DNA from 2 places in the Variovorax sp. LjRoot175 genome. Region 2 is predicted to be linked to the other one. Evidence: riboswitches for the same ligand, from Rfam matches in the RefSeq annotation. Region 2 holds a riboswitch; the other holds the start of a gene.
What was found. A riboswitch is a leader RNA that binds a small molecule or an ion and turns the genes downstream of it on or off. The one in region 2 is predicted to bind S-adenosylhomocysteine.

Region 1: linked by a shared signal. The riboswitch ahead of metH (methionine synthase) and the one ahead of ahcY (adenosylhomocysteinase) in region 2 are both predicted to bind S-adenosylhomocysteine.

What each region holds. Positions count from the first base shown of each region.
Region 1 is NZ_CAXURY020000001.1:271,035-279,194, forward strand. It holds gene ACSQ89_RS01420 (formimidoylglutamate deiminase) at 1-1,244, shown strand, start outside; gene hutG (N-formylglutamate deformylase) at 1,241-2,050, shown strand; gene ACSQ89_RS01430 (homocysteine S-methyltransferase family protein) at 2,104-3,150, shown strand; gene ACSQ89_RS01435 (SH3 domain-containing protein) at 3,267-4,136, shown strand; gene ACSQ89_RS01440 (LysR family transcriptional regulator) at 4,141-5,031, opposite strand; gene ACSQ89_RS01445 (PACE efflux transporter) at 5,132-5,569, shown strand; S-adenosyl-L-homocysteine riboswitch at 5,580-5,659, shown strand; gene metH (methionine synthase) at 5,681-8,160, shown strand, end outside.
Region 2 is NZ_CAXURY020000001.1:950,537-958,696, reverse strand. It holds gene ACSQ89_RS04770 (hypothetical protein) at 1-305, opposite strand, end outside; gene ACSQ89_RS04765 (23S rRNA (adenine(2030)-N(6))-methyltransferase RlmJ) at 420-1,319, shown strand; gene ACSQ89_RS04760 (septal ring lytic transglycosylase RlpA family protein) at 1,340-2,017, opposite strand; gene metF (methylenetetrahydrofolate reductase [NAD(P)H]) at 2,014-2,847, opposite strand; gene ACSQ89_RS04750 (TlyA family RNA methyltransferase) at 2,825-3,622, opposite strand; gene ahcY (adenosylhomocysteinase) at 3,632-5,059, opposite strand; S-adenosyl-L-homocysteine riboswitch at 5,124-5,191, opposite strand; gene ACSQ89_RS04740 (hypothetical protein) at 5,292-5,909, shown strand; gene ACSQ89_RS04735 (peptide chain release factor 3) at 5,979-7,607, shown strand; gene ACSQ89_RS04730 (HAD-IIB family hydrolase) at 7,607-8,160, shown strand, end outside.

The sequences.
Region 1 (8,160 bases), 680 kb from region 2:
GCCCCCTGATCCCCGGCATGCCCAACCTGCACTCGCATGCCTTCCAGCGCGCCTTCGGCGGGCTCACCGAATTCCGCGGCGCGGCGCAGGACAGCTTCTGGAGCTGGCGCACGCTGATGTACCGCTTCGCCGCGCAGATCTCGCCCGCGCAGGTCGAGGCGATCGCGACCTGGCTCTACATCGAGATGCTCGAAGCCGGCTACAGCGCGGTCTGCGAGTTCCACTACCTGCACCACGCGCCCGACGGCACGCCCTATGTCGACGACGCCGAACTCGCGCTCGCTTTGCTGCGCGCGGCCGAGCGCACCGGCATCGGCCTCACGCTGCTGCCCGTGCTCTACCAGACCAGCGGCTTCGGCGGGCTGCCGCCGAACGAGGGCCAGCGCCGCTTCATCCGCGCTACCGATTCGATGCTGCGCCTGCTCGAGCGCCTGCGCCCGCTGTGCGAAGCGCAGGGCGCGCGGCTGGGCCTGGCGCCGCACTCGCTGCGCGCCGTGCCGCCCGAGGGCCTGCGCGAGGCGCTGGCGGGCCTGGATGCGATCGATGCCACGGCGCCCGTCCACATCCACATCGCCGAGCAGACCGCCGAAGTCGATGCCTGCCTGGCCTGGAGCGGCCAGCGCCCGGTCGCCTGGCTGCTGGACCACGCCGAGGTCGATGCGCGTTGGTGCCTGGTGCATGCCACGCACATGGATGCGGCCGAGTACCGGCGCGCCGCCGCGAGCGGCGCAGTCGCGGGCCTGTGCCCGACCACCGAGGCTAACCTCGGCGACGGCATCTTCGATTTCGGCGCCTGGCGCGGGGCCGGCGGCCGCTGGGGCGTGGGCTCGGACAGCCACGCCTGCGTCAACGCGGCCGAGGAATTGATGATGCTCGAATACAGCCAGCGGCTGGCGACCCGCCAGCGCAATGTCGGGGCCGATGCGGGCGAGCCTTCGGTGGCGAGCGCGATGACGATGGCGGCCGTGCAGGGCGGGGCGCAGGCATCGGGCCGCGCAGTCGCCGGGCTCGCGCCCGGCCAGCAGGCCGACTTCGTGGTGCTGGATGCTGCGCATCCGTCGCTGGCCGGCCTGTCCGCCGCCGACATGCTCTCGGCCCATGTGTTCGCGAGCCATCGCAGCAGTGCCGTCGACACGGTTTGGGTCGCGGGCCGGCCGCGCGTGTCGGCCGGGCGCCATCCTCTTCATTCCCAAGCGGCGGCTGCGTTCATCGCCGCGCGCACGCAACTTCTCACAACACCATGAGCTTCGAAACCACCGAACCCGCTTTCCGATTCCGGCAGGGCACACGCCCGCTGCTGATTTCGATGCCGCATGTCGGCACGCATGTGCCGCCGGCGCTGGCGGCGCGCTTCACCGAGGAGGCGCGCCACGTGCCGGACACCGACTGGCATCTGGAGCGCCTCTACGACTTCGCCGACGAGCTCGGCGCCTCGGTGCTGGTCGCCACCCATTCGCGCTATGTGGTCGACCTGAACCGCCCGCCGGACAACCAGAACCTCTACCCCGGTCAAGACACCACCGGCCTGTGCCCGGTCGATACCTTCGACAAGACCCCGCTCTACGCCGCCGGCGACCTGCCCGGCGAGGCCGAGATCGCAGCGCGCGTCGACGCGATCTGGCGCCCCTACCACCGGCAGCTGCAGGCCGAGCTCGACCGCCTGAAAGCCGCCCACGGCACCATCGCGCTGTGGGATGCGCACTCGATCCGCTCGGTGCTGCCGCGCTTCTTCGAGGGCCGGCTGACCGACCTGAATCTCGGCAGCGCCGACGGCGCGAGCTGCGATCCGGCGCTGGCCGCCGCGCTGCTCGGCATCGCGACCTCGAACCCGGCCTACACCGCGGCGCTCAACGGCCGCTTCAAGGGCGGCCACATCACGCGCCAGTACGGCAACCCGGCCGCCGGCGTGCACGCGGTACAGCTCGAAATGACGCAGGCCAGCTACATGCAGGAGAAGCTGCCCTTCGACTACCTGCCCAAAGTCGCGGCCGGCGTGCAGCCGCAGGTGCGGCGCATGATCGAGGCGGTGCTCGATTTCGTCGAGCAATAGAACCGATAACCGCCCACGGGCCGGGCCATGGCGCGCTTTCTACAATCCGGGGCATGAAGCCCCTCATCTACACCCGCGCCCAGCAACTGCCCGGCATCCTGGCCGAACGCATCGCCATCCTCGACGGTGCGATGGGCACGATGATCCAGCGCTTCAAGCTCAGCGAGGCCCAGTACCGCGGCGAGCGCTTCAAGGACTTTCCGCGCGACGTCAAGGGCAACAACGAGCTGCTCTCGCTGACCCGCCCCGACGTGATCCGCGACATTCACGAAGGCTATCTGGCCGCCGGCGCCGACCTGATCGAGACCAACACCTTCGGCGCGACCCGCATCGCGCAGGAGGACTACAAGATGGCCGAGCTGGCGCGCGAGATGAACCTCGAATCGGCCCGCATCGCGCGCGCCGCCTGCGACAAGTTCAGCACGCCCGACAAACCGCGCTTCGTGGCCGGCGCCCTCGGCCCGACGCCCAAGACCGCCAGCATCAGCCCCGACGTGAACGACCCCGGCGCGCGCAACGTGAGCTTCGAGGAGCTGCGCGCGTCCTATTACGAGCAGGTCGAGGCGCTGGTCGAAGGCGGCGCCGACGTGCTGCTGGTCGAGACCATCTTCGACACCCTCAACGCCAAGGCCGCGCTGTTCGCGATCGACGAGTACTTCGAGACCAGCGGCGAGCGCCTGCCGCTCGTCATCAGCGGCACCGTGACCGATGCCTCCGGCCGCATCCTGAGCGGCCAGACCGTGACCGCCTTCTGGCACAGCGTGCGCCATGCGCGGCCGCTGGCCATCGGCCTCAACTGCGCGCTGGGCGCGGCGCTGATGCGGCCCTACATCCAGGAACTGGCGCGCGTGGCCGACGACACCTTCATCAGCTGCTACCCCAATGCCGGCCTGCCCAATCCGATGAGCGAAACCGGCTTCGACGAAACGCCCGAGGTCACCTCGCGCCTGCTGCACGAGTTTGCGGCCGAGGGGCTGGTCAACATCGTCGGCGGCTGCTGTGGCACCACGCCCGACCACATCGCCGCCATCGGGCGCTCGGTGGCGCCGCTTGCGGGGCGCACGCTGCATCGCGCGGCCGCGTATCCCGAAGCGGCCTGAGGTAAAGAAGCACCCTGGCGGTGCACGTCTTTGCGCGGCTGGCCGTTGCTGAGGGTAGGCCGTGGCTGATTGACAACATGTCGAGCGCGCGTAGCCTGAGCGCAAAGGAACATTCCATGAACAAGCTCGTCCAGCGATGGATCGGCATCGGCACCATCGCCCTGGTTCTGCCGGTCGCCGCGGCGGCGCAGGAGGCCTTCGCCCGCGGCACGGTCAATCTGCGTGCCGGCCCCTCGGGCGACTACCCGCTGGTGGCGCGACTCGGCCATGGCCAGCCCTTCGAGGTGCTCGGCTGCACCAGCGGCTATGCATGGTGCGACGTGGTGCTGCCCGACGGGCTGCGCGGCTGGGTCTATGCCGCCAACATCGACTACGCCTACGATGATGACCGGCGCGTGCCCTTGGCCACCTACGGCGCCATCATCGGCGTGCCGATCGTCGGCTTCACGATCGGCAACTACTGGAGCAACCACTACCGCGACCGCCCCTGGTACGGCGAGCGGCGCTGGTGGGGCGGCCACCATCCGCCGCCGCCCGTCGCCGGCTGGCGCCCGGTGCCGGCGCCGCGGCCGGACTGGCGGCCCAATCCGTGGCGCGACCCCGGCTACGCGCATCCGGGACCGGGCTTCCGTCCGCAGCCGCAGCCGGGCTGGCGGCCTTCGCCAGGGCAGCATCCACCGCCGGATCACGGTGTCCGGCCGCCGCGTCCCGACCGCGGTTTCCGACCGCCGGAGCACGCCGGCACGCCGAACGTGCATCCGGGCCGACCGCCGGACGTCCATCCGGGCCGACCGCCGGACGTCCATCCGGGTCGTCCACCGGACGTGCATCCGGGACGTCCGCCGGCCATGAATCCGGGCCAGCCGGGCGTTCGTCCGCCGGCTGCCCTGCCCGGCGCCGAGGCGCGGCAAAGGCAACTGGACCGGATCAACCGCGCGCCGCCCGGCACGACGCCGGGGGACAGCAGGCCAGGCGGCGGCCTGTAGCGCTCTAGGGCTTCTTCTTGCGCGCGATCAGCGCGACGAAGCGCTGCGCGCCCAGGCCCAGCGGGCGCTCGCGCGACCACACCACGTCGACCCACAGGTCGAGCCCGTTCGACAGGTTCTCGAACGGAATCTCCACCAGCGCGCCGGCCGCCACGTGCGGCCGCGCGAAATTGCGCGGCAGCCAACCCCAACCGAGACCGGCCGTGATCAGGCTCAGCGCGGCCAAGGCGTTGTCGGTGCGCCAGACATGGCGCGCAAAGACGAAGCGCGGGTCGCTGGTCGCGAGATCGCGCCCGGCCACCACGATCTGGCGCGTGGTCGTCAGGTGCTCCTCGCGCAGCCGGCCGCCGGCCGCGGCCAGCACCGGATGGTCGGGCGCCATCACGGCCACCATGGTGTCGCTGGCCACTTCCTGAAAGCCCTCGCGGCCGTCGAGGCTGGGCCGCTCGAAGACCAGCGCCAACTGCGCGCGGCCGCTGTGCAGCAGCGCCAGCGCATCGGCTTGCGGCGCCGCCAGCACCTCGACTTCCAGCAGCGGGTATTCCCGCGCCAGCGCGGCCAGCGGCGCGCTCCACGGCGCGGCCAGCAGCTCGGGCGCGATCGCGAGCGTGAGCCGGTTCTCCAGGCCCTGCGTCAGCGCCAGCGCCTGCACCTGCAGCTGCTTGAGCTGCGCGGCGAGCAGCCGCGCCTGCGGCTCCAGCGAACGCGCCGCGGCCGTCGGCTGGGGCTCGCGGCCGCCGCGGTCGAAGAGCGGCAGGTCCAGCTCGGCCTCGAGGTTCGCGATCGCCATGCTCACCGCCGAGGGCACGCGGCCGAGCGCCCGCGCGGCGGCCGAGAAGGAGCCGTGGTCGAGCACGGCCAGAAACACGTGCACGTTGTCGCTGGAAAAACTCATGGCAACGGCCTTTCAATAATTCTGAAAGAAGATGACTTTTTATATCAGATGAGCGCACATAAAGTAGGGGCCAAACCGCCAATCCAAACAGGAAGATTTCATGCAAGGGCTCAAGCGCCGCGTCGTCTACATCACGCTCTACGAAGGTCTCGCCATCGTCGCGGCCAGCGCCGGACTGGCGCTGATGTCGGGGCAGGGCATGGGCCACTCGGGCGTGCTGGCCGTCATCGCCTCGGTCATCGCGATCCTCTGGAACCTCGCTTTCAACACCCTGTTCGAGCGCTGGGAGTCGCGCCAGGCCGTGCGCGGCCGCAGCTTGCGCCGCCGCGTCGCCCACGCGATCGGCTTCGAGGGCGGCCTGGTCGCCTTCCTGGTGCCGGTCTTCGCCTGGTGGATGGAGGTGAGCCTGTGGCAGGCGCTGGTGATGGACCTGGGCCTGGTGGTGTTCTTCCTGGTCTACACCTTCGTCTTCAACTGGGCCTTCGACCTGCTGTTCGGCCTGCCCGCATCGGCCGCCGGCGTGGCCCAGCCGGCGTAAAATCCGCGGCTCCCAAGGAGCGTTGCAGCGCGGTACCTTCCGTCCGAAGCGTCCGCGTCAGGCTTGGGCTTGCAACGACGCTCGCCTGACCCACGTTCCGCAGGTGAGCCCATGTCCTCCGATCCGTCTTCCGTCCCTGTTCTCCCGGTTCCTCCGATGAAGCTGTCCGGCCTCGAGCCGGTGCAGATCGGCCGAGGCACGCTCTTCGTCAACATCGGCGAGCGCACCAACGTCACCGGCTCCAAGGCTTTCGCCCGCATGATCCTGAACGGCCAGTTCGAGGAAGCGCTGGCGGTCGCGCGCCAGCAGGTCGAGAACGGCGCGCAGGTGATCGACATCAACATGGACGAGGCCATGCTCGACAGCAAGGCCGCGATGGTGCGCTTCCTGAACCTGATCGCCAGCGAGCCCGACATCGCGCGCGTGCCGATCATGATCGACAGCTCCAAGTGGGAGGTGATCGAAGCCGGCCTGCGCTGCATCCAGGGCAAGGGCATCGTCAACTCGATCAGCATGAAGGAGGGCGAGGCCCAGTTCAAGCACCACGCGACGCTGCTGCGCCGCTACGGCGCGGCCGCGGTCGTGATGGCCTTCGACGAGCAGGGTCAGGCAGACACCTACGAACGCAAGATCGAGATCTGCGAGCGCGCCTACCGCATCCTGGTCGACGAGATCGGCTTCCCGCCCGAGGACATCATCTTCGACCCCAACATCTTCGCGATCGCCACCGGCATCGAGGAGCACAACAACTACGCGGTCGACTTCATCAACGCCACGCGCTGGATCAAGGAAAACCTGCCGGGCGCCAAGGTGTCGGGCGGCGTCTCGAACGTGAGCTTCAGCTTCCGCGGCAACGACCCGGTGCGCGAAGCGATCCACACCGTGTTCCTCTACCACGCGATCAAGGCGGGCATGGACATGGGCATCGTCAACGCCGGCATGGTGGGCGTCTACGACGACCTCGAACCCGAGCTGCGCGAGCGCGTGGAAGACGTGGTGCTGAACCGCCGCCCCGACGCCGGCGAGCGCCTGGTCGAAGTGGCCGAAACCGCCAAGAGCGGCGCCAAGGACGAGAGCAAGAAGCTCGAGTGGCGCGGCACGCCCGAGCACCCGGTGCACGTGAACCAGCGGCTCTCGCACGCGATGGTGCACGGCATCACCGACTTCATCGTCGAGGACACCGAAGAGGCCTACCAGCAGATCCTGGCCAAGGGCGGCCGGCCGCTGCATGTGATCGAAGGCCCGCTGATGGACGGCATGAACATCGTTGGCGACCTGTTCGGCCAGGGCAAGATGTTCCTGCCGCAGGTGGTGAAGTCGGCGCGCGTGATGAAGTCGGCCGTGGCCCACCTCATTCCCTACATCGAGGAAGAGAAGCGCCAGGACGAAGCCGCGGGCCGCGACGTGCGCACCAAGGGCAAGATCATCATCGCCACCGTCAAGGGCGACGTGCACGACATCGGCAAGAACATCGTGACCGTCGTGCTCCAGTGCAACAACTTCGAGGTGGTGAACATGGGCGTGATGGTCCCGTGCCACGAGATCCTGGCGCGCGCCAAGGTCGAGGGCGCGGACATCGTGGGCCTGTCGGGCCTGATCACGCCCAGCCTCGAGGAGATGCAATACGTCGCCGGCGAGATGCAGAAGGACGAGCATTTCCGCATCAAGAAGATCCCGCTCCTGATCGGCGGCGCCACCACCAGCCGCGTGCACACGGCGGTGAAGATCGCGCCGCACTACGAAGGGCCGGTGGTCTACGTGCCCGACGCCTCGCGCAGCGTGAGCGTGGCGCAGTCGCTGCTGTCCGACCAGGCGGCGGCCTACATCGACGAGATCAACGCCGACTACGACAAGGTCCGCCACCAGCACGCCAACAAGAAGCAGACGCCGCTGTGGCCGCTGGCGAAGGCGCGCGCCAACAAGACGCCGATAGCCTGGTCGAATTACCTGCCGCCGGTGCCGAAGTTCATCGGCCGGCGCGTGTTCAAGAACTTCGACCTGACCGAGCTCGCGAAGTACATCGACTGGGGGCCGTTCTTCCAGACCTGGGACCTCGCGGGCCCGTTCCCGGCGATCCTGAAGGACGAGGTGGTCGGCACCGAGGCCGTGCGCGTGTATGCCGACGGCCAGCGCATGCTCAAGCGGCTGATCGAAGGGCGCTGGCTCAGCGCCAGCGGCGTGATCGGCTTCTGGCCCGCCAACACCGAGAACGACGATGACATCGTGCTCTACACCGACGAATCGCGCACCGAAGCCGCGCTCACCTGGTACGGGTTGCGCCAGCAGACCGAGAAGCAGGCCATCGAAGGCGTCATGCGCCCGAGCCGCTGCCTGGCCGACTTCGTCGCGCCGCGCGAGAGCGGCCTGAAGGACTACGTCGGCATGTTCGCCGTCACCGCCGGGCTCGGCGTCGAGAAGAAGGAGAAGTACTTCGTCGACGACCTCGACGACTACTCGGCCATCATGCTCAAGGCGCTGGCCGACCGGCTGGCCGAAGCCTTCGCCGAAGCGCTGCATCACCGCGTGCGCACCGATCTCTGGGGCTATACGCCCGACGAGGGCTTGAGCAACGAGGACATGATCGGCGAGAA
Region 2 (8,160 bases):
GCGCCGATTGCACCGCCGATGAGGACGTTGCCCACCATGCCCGCATTCACGCGTGAAACGGCCGATCCGACGGCTGGCGCCTGTCCCGCCTGCGTGCAGTGGATCGAAAGATTGCCGCCCGAGCGCCGCACGGGCACGCTCTGTCCGGACAGCCCGAGGGCCTCCCCCTTGTCGTTGGAAAGCCTGCATTCCGCGCCTTCGACCGTCTGTCCGCCCGGGGTGAGCGTCTCGATCTTCACGGTCTGCGTGGTGCCGTGCGTGACGGAGGCGCAGCCCATCAAAATAGACAGAACGGCTGTGCCCACGCACAGGCCCCAGAATCGCCAGCTTGCTCCTCGCATCCTCGACCCCTCTTGTAATTCAATGTTACGGCGCGTGAGTCTAGCGTTCCCCCGTTCATCTTCCAGGCACTATTTCTCATGTTCAGCTACCGCCACGCCTTCCATGCCGGCAACCACGCCGACGTGCTCAAGCACACGGTGCTGATTGCCACGCTCGACCACCTGCTCGAAAAAGAGGCGGCCCTGACGGTGGTCGACACGCACGCAGGTGCCGGCCTCTACCGGCTCGACGGCGACTACGCGGGCACCAGCGGCGAGGCCGCCGAGGGCGTGCTGCGCCTCCTTTCGGAGGCGAAAGACGCGGCCGCGGCACCGCTGCCCGATGCGCTCGCGCGCTACCTCGAAGTGGTCCGCGACTTCAACCCCAAGGGCGGCGCGCGCATCTACCCCGGCTCGCCCTTCATCACGCACCACCTGCTGCGCGAGCACGACAAGCTCAAGCTCTTCGAGCTGCACCCGACCGATGCGCGCACCCTCGACGCCAACATCGCGCAGCTCGAGGCCGGGCGCCAGATCGCGGTGCTGCGCGACGACGGTTTCGGCAGCGCGACCAAGTTCCTGCCGCCGCCCTCGCGCCGCGCGCTGGTGCTGTGCGACCCGAGCTACGAGATCAAGAGCGACTATGCGCGCGTGCTCGATTTCGTGACCGCGGCGCTCAAGCGCTTCGCGACCGGCACCTATGCCGTGTGGTATCCGATCATTCCGCGGCCCGAGGCGCACGACCTGCCGCGCCGGCTCAAGACGCTGGCCACCAAGGCCGGCAAGTCCTGGCTGCATGCGACGCTGACGGTCAAGTCGAGCAAGATCGTCACCGACGCGTCGGGTGCCACGCATCGGCCGGGCCTGCCGGCGAGCGGCATGTTCCTGATCAATCCGCCCTACACGCTGAAGGCGCTGCTCGAGCCCGCGCTGCCGCAGATGGCGCAGCGCCTCGGCCAGGATCGCCACGCCGCCTCCTCGCTCGAGAGTGGCGGCTGAGCCGGCCGCCGCGGCGCGCTTCAGCGCCGCTGGCGCGGCGGCACTTCGCGGCTTCGTCTGGCCGCAGGAGGCTTCTTGGCAGGCGCTTCGGCAGCCGGCGCCGCGTCCGCTACCCCATTCGCCTCGACCACCGCGCCGGCACAGCGCGCGCCGTTCTTGTCCATGATCGACAACGCAACCTGCTTGATGCCCATCCCCAGCATGCCGATCGATTCGGCCGCGGCACGGCTCAGGTCGATGATGCGGCCCGAGGCATACGGCCCGCGGTCGTTGATGCGGACCAGCACCTCGCGCCCGTTCACCAGGCTGCGCACGCAGACGCGGGTGTTGAAGGGCAGCGTCTTGTGCGCGGCCGTCAGCTCCGTCATGTCGAAGCGCTCGCCGTTCGCGGTCTTGCGCTGGTGGAACTGGATGCCGTACCAGGAAGCGCCGCCGCGCTCGAAGATTTCGCGCGGGCCCGCGTCGCCCGGTGCGCCGTCGTCCGGCAATTCGTCGGCACCCGGCCCCGCGAGGTCATAGCGCGCCGAAGGCACCTGCGAACGCGGCGGCGCGCCGGGCGGCAGCGCGGGCTGCCGCGCCAGCGGCCGCAATCCCTGCGCGCCCTCGCCGGGCGAGGACGAGCGCGGCGTGGTGCAACCCGCCAGCCAGACGGCGGCGGCGACGAGCGCCAGCCGTCCGGCGAGGCGGCGCGACCTCATTCGTCCCAGCCCAGCCGCTCCAGCAACGCGAGCGTCGCCACCGACTGGTTCATCGTGTAGAAGTGCATCGCCGGCGCGCCGCCGCTGGCGAGGCGCGCGCAGAGCTCGGTCACCACGTCGAGACCGAAGGCCTTGATCGAGGCCATGTCGTCGCCGAAGCCCTGCAGCCGCAGCCGGATCCAGCGCGGGATCTCGGCGCCGCAGGCATCCGAGAAGCGCATCAGCTGGGTCGAGCTCGTGATCGGCATGATGCCCGGCACGATCGGCGCCGCGAGCCCCAGCTTGCGTGCCTCGTCGACGAAGCGGAAGTAGGCCTCGGGGCTGAAGAAGTACTGCGTGATCGCCGAGTCAGCGCCCGCATGCATCTTGGCCGCGAAGGCCTGCAAGTCCGCTTCGGGCGAGCGTGCCTGCGGATGCACTTCGGGATAGCAGGCGACCTCGATATGGAAATCGCGGCCGGTCTCTTCGCGGATGAAGGCGACGAGATCGCTCGCATAGTGGAACTCGCCGCCCATGCCGTAGCCGCTCGGCAGGTCGCCGCGCAGCGCGACCAGGCGCTTGACGCCCATGGCCTTGAGCTCCGCCAGCTGCTCGCGCACCGTGCTGCGGGTGGCGCCGATGCAGGAGAAATGGCAGGCGGCATCGACACCTTCGCCGAGGATCTCGCGCACCGTGCCGAAGGTGCCCTCGTGCGTCGAGCCGCCGGCGCCGTAGGTCACCGAGCAGAACTCGGGCTGCCGCACGTAGAGCTGCTGGCGCACGGTGCGCAGCTTGGCCGCGCCTTCGGGCGTCTTCGGCGGAAAGAATTCAAAGCTCAACGGAAGGCGCACGGCCGGCTCCTGGTTCGCCGTTCGCACGAACGGCATGGATGAAGAATTCGCGGTTGCCGTCGCCGCCCGTGATCGGGCTGTCGAACCACGCTGCAACGCGCAGGCCGAGCTCCGCGCACGCCGTGCGCAGGCGCTGTTCGACCACTGCAAAAAGCGCCGCATCGCGCACGATGCCGCCCTTGCCGACCTGTCCCGGCTGCAACTCGAATTGAGGCTTGACCAGCATCAGAAGTTCACCGGCCGGTGTGAGAAACGGTTTCAGCGCGGGCAGCACCAGCGTGAGCGAGATGAACGAGAGATCGCCGACGATCAGATCGAAATGCGTGTAGTCGGGCGAAGCATCGGCCCAGGCGGACGCGTCGAGCGTGCGCGCATTGACGCCTTCGACGGCGGTCACGCGCGCATCCTCGCGTATCCGTGCATGCAGCTGGCCATGGCCCACGTCCACGCCCACCACATGCGCGGCGCCGCGCTGCAGCAGGCAGTCGGTGAAGCCGCCGGTCGACTGGCCGACGTCGAGGCAGCGCTTGCCCTGCACGTCGATGCCGCTCGCAGCGAGCGCGCCTTCGAGCTTGAGCCCGCCGCGCGAGACGTAGCGCGCCTCGGCCGCATCGACGAGCTCGAGTTCGGCCGTCTCCGGCACCTCGTCGCGGTTCTTGCCGACCACGCGCCAGGTCGTGCCGTCGCGCCAGCGCAGGCCGCCCGCGATCAGCCGCACGGCCTGCGAGCGCGAGGCGGCCAGGCCGCGTTCGACGAGCAACTGATCGGCGCGCACGCGCTCCGCTCAATAGCGGTAGGTGTCCGGCTTGTAAGGGCCGTTCTTGTTCACGCCGATGTAGGCGGCCTGTTCGTCGGTCAGCTCGGTCAGCATCGCGCCGACCTTCTTCAGGTGCAGGCGCGCCACCTTCTCGTCGAGGTGCTTGGGCAGCACGTAGACCTTGCCGGCCTGGTAGGCATCGGGCTTGGTGAAGAGCTCGATCTGGGCGATGGTCTGGTTGGCGAAGGACGAGGACATCACGAAGCTCGGATGGCCCGTGCCGCAGCCCAGGTTCACGAGGCGACCCTTGGCCAGCAGAATGATCTTCTTGCCGTCCGGGAAGGTGATGTGGTCGACCTGCGGCTTGATCTCTTCCCACTCGTACTTCTCGAGCGAGGCGACGGCGATCTCGTTGTCGAAGTGGCCGATGTTGCAGACGATCGCCTGGTCCTTCATCGCGGCCATGTGCTCGTGGCGGATCACGTCGCGGTTGCCGGTGGTGGTCACGAAGATGTCGGCCTTGTCGGCGGCGTACTCCATGGTGACGACCTTGTAGCCTTCCATCGCGGCCTGCAGCGCGTTGATCGGGTCGATCTCGGTCACCCACACCTGGGCGCTCAGCGCGCGCAGGGCCTGGGCCGAGCCCTTGCCCACGTCGCCGTAACCGGCCACGCAGGCGACCTTGCCGGCGATCATCACGTCGGTGGCGCGCTTGATGCCGTCCACCAGCGATTCGCGGCAGCCGTAGAGGTTGTCGAACTTGCTCTTGGTCACCGAGTCGTTCACGTTGATGGCGCGGAACAGCAGCGTGCCCTTGGCGCTCATCTCGTTCAGGCGGTGCACGCCGGTGGTGGTCTCTTCGGTTACGCCGATGATCTCGGCCGACTTGCGCGTGTACCAGGTCGCGTCGACGGCCAGCTTGGCCTTGATCGCCGCGTAGAGGATGCGCTCCTCGTCGCTGGTCGGGTTGGCCAGCACGCTCTGGTCCTTCTCGGCCTTCTGGCCCAGGTGCATCAAGAGCGTGGCGTCGCCGCCGTCGTCAAGAATCATGTTCGGGCCTTCGCCGGCCGAGCCCTTGGGACCGAAGTCGAAGATGCGGTGGGTGTAGTCCCAGTAATCTTCGAGCGACTCGCCCTTGATCGCGAACACCGGCGTGTTGGTGGCCGCGATGGCGGCGGCGGCATGGTCTTGCGTCGAGAAGATGTTGCACGAGGCCCAGCGCACGGTGGCGCCCAGCGCCTGCAGGGTTTCGATCAGCACTGCGGTCTGGATCGTCATGTGCAGTGAGCCGGTGATGCGTGCGCCCTTCAGGGGCTGGCTCTTGGCGAATTCTTCGCGGATGGCCATCAGGCCGGGCATTTCGGTTTCCGCGATGCGGATTTCCTTGCGGCCCCAGGCGGCAAGGGAGATATCGGCGATGGCCTGGTCGGCGGTGGACTTGAGAACGGCGCTCATGTGGACTCCAAAACAAGTTTGAATGATGCCGCTGTGTTCGGGGGACGAGACTCACCGCGAGAACAGCGGGTGAGCGTGGTTGCGAAGGGGTCCGAGCCTCACGCCTGGCGGCGCTGCAACGCTCCTCGGAAGCGGCATTTTAGCGCGTGCCGCTTTTCCGTCGCCAGCGGCGATTTGCGGATCGGCCTAGACTGCAACGCCCCTCAACCGCCGCCCTCGCGGCCCCATCATCATGTTCAAAGTCAAGCTCTTTGCTGCATCGTTCGTGATTGCCTTGTCCGCCGCGGCGGCGGCGCAGGAAACCGTGCGCGTGCGCGGCGTCATCGCGCGTGCCGATGCGAATTCGCTGACCGTGAAGGACCGCAGCGGCGAAACCGTCACGATGGCGCGCCCTGCCGACATGAACGTCTCAGAAGTCATTCCGCTCACGCTGGCCGACATCAAGCCGGGCAGCTTCGTCGGCGCCGGCGCCGTGCCGCAACCCGACGGCACGCAGCGCGCCGTGGAAGTGCTTGTGTTTCCGGAGGCCGCGCGCGGGACCGGCGAAGGCTTTCGCCCCTGGGACCTGATGCCCCAGAGCACGATGACCAACGCCACCGTGGCGCAGCTCGAAGCGGCGCCGTCCTCAGCGCCGGGCGGCCACAAGCTGCTGCTCAAGTACAAGGACGGCGAGCAGACCGTCATCGTGCCGCGCGGCACGCCGGTCGTGACCTTCAAGCCGGGCAATGCGGACCAGGCGGCCCTGGTGGTGCCGGGCGCCAAGGTGGTGATCACCGCGCAGGTGAAGGAAGGCAAGCCCACCGCGCTGCGCATGCTGGTCGGGCGCAATGGCTTCACGCCGCCGATGTGACGGCTCGTTAAAATTGCGGGCTTTGCCGCCAGCAGCCCGCGCCCGTGAGCGCGCTCCGCGTTCACCCCCATGACCTTCGCCTCCGAAACCCGCCGCCGCCGCACCTTCGCGATCATTTCCCACCCCGACGCCGGCAAGACCACGCTGACCGAGAAGCTGCTGCTGTTCTCCGGCGCGATCCAGATCGCCGGTTCGGTGAAGGCGCGCAAGGCCTCGCGCCACGCCACCTCCGACTGGATGGAGATCGAGAAGCAGCGCGGCATCTCGGTGGCCAGCTCGGTGATGCAGATGCTCTACCGCGAGCACGTGATCAACCTGCTCGATACGCCGGGCCACAAGGACTTCTCCGAAGACACCTACCGCGTGCTGACCGCGGTCGACTCGGCCCTGATGGTGATCGACGCGGCCAACGGCGTCGAAGCGCAGACGCGCCGCCTGATCGAGGTCTGCCGCCAGCGCGACACGCCCATCATCACCTTCGTCAACAAGATGGACCGCGAGGTGCGCGAGCCGCTGGAGCTGCTCGACGAGATCGAGCGCGAACTCGGCATGCCCTGCGTGCCGATGACCTGGCCGGTGGGCCAGGGCAAGAGCTTCGGCGGCATCGTGAACCTGCGCACGCAGGCGATGACGGTGTTCGAGTCGGGCAGCGAACGGCTGCCGCAGGACTTCGAAGCCATGCCGCTGGCCGAGCGCGAAGCGCTGCAGAAGCGCTTCGGTCACGAGTTCGACACCGCCATGGAGAGCATGGAGCTCGCCACCGGCGCCTCGCCCACCTGGGACCGCGAGGCCTTCCTCGCCGGCAAGCAGACGCCGGTGTTCTTCGGCTCCGGCGTCAACAACTTCGGCGTGATGGAAGTGCTCGACGCGCTGGTCGACCTCGCGCCGCCGCCGCAGCCGCGCACCAGCACCACGCTGGTCAACCGGCAGCCGGTGGTCAAGGAGATCCAGCCAGAAGACAAGGACTTCGCCGGCGTCGTTTTCAAGGTGCAGGCCAACATGGACGCCAATCACCGCGACCGCATCGCCTTCGTGCGCATGGCCTCGGGCAAGTACACGCCGGGCATGAAGCTCAAGGTGCAGCGCACCGCGAAGGAGCTGCGCCCCACCAGCGTCGTGACCTTCATGAGCCAGCGCCGCGAGGCGGTGGAAGAGGCCTATGCGGGCGACATCGTCGGCTTCACCACCCACGGGGGCGTGCAGTTGGGCGACACCATCACCGACGGCGCCTCGCTGCAGTTCACCGGCCTGCCCTTCTTCGCGCCCGAGCTCTTCATGACCGTGATTCTCAAGAACCCGCTGCGCACCAAGCAGCTGCAGCAGGGCCTGGCCCAGCTCGGCGAGGAAGGCGCGATCCAGGTGTTCCGGCCGGAGGTCGGCGGGCCGATGCTGCTGGGCGCCGTGGGGCAGCTGCAGTTCGAGGTGGTGCAGCATCGCCTGAAGACCGAATACGACGCCGACGTGCGGCTGGAAGGCTGCCAGTACACCGGCGCGCGCTGGATCACGGCCGACACGCCGGCCGAGCTGCGAGCCTTCACCGACGCCTACCCGGCGCGCATGGCACTCGACGCAGCGAACACGCTGGCTTACCTCTGCACCTCACCCTACGACGTGCGGCTGGCGCAGGAGCGCTTCCCGAGGATCCATTTCCATCCGCTGCGCGAGCATGCGGGGCTTGCACTTCAAACGGCCGGTTGATGCTCCCACTGAGCGCATGGCCCACTGAAGATCGCCAGCAAATCGCAGGCGTCCTTACCGACATCGACGACACGCTGACCACCGAGGGCGCCATCACGTCCGATGCGCTGCAGGCGCTGCACGACCTGAAGGCGGCTGGCCTGCCGGTGATCGCGATCACCGGCCGCTCCGTGGGCTGGAGCGAGCCCTTCGCGCCGGTCTGGCCGGTCGATGCGATCGTTGCGGAGAACGGCGCGGTGGCGCTCGCGGCTTCACCGTCGGGTGCGCTCGACAAACGCTACCGCCAGGATGCCGCGACGCGCAGCGCCAACTTCGCACGCATGCAGCAGGCCCTGGCGCGCGTCGAGCGCGAAGTGTCGGGCGCCAGGCGCGCCACCGACTCGCCGGGCCGCGAGACCGACATCGCAATCGACCACAGCGAATTCGCGCACCTGGGCGAAGCGCAGATCGCGCAGGCGGTGCAGATCATGCGCGCCGAAGGCATGAACGCGACGGTGAGCTCGATCCACATCAACGGCTGGTTCGGCGACCACAACAAGTGGGTCGGCGCCTG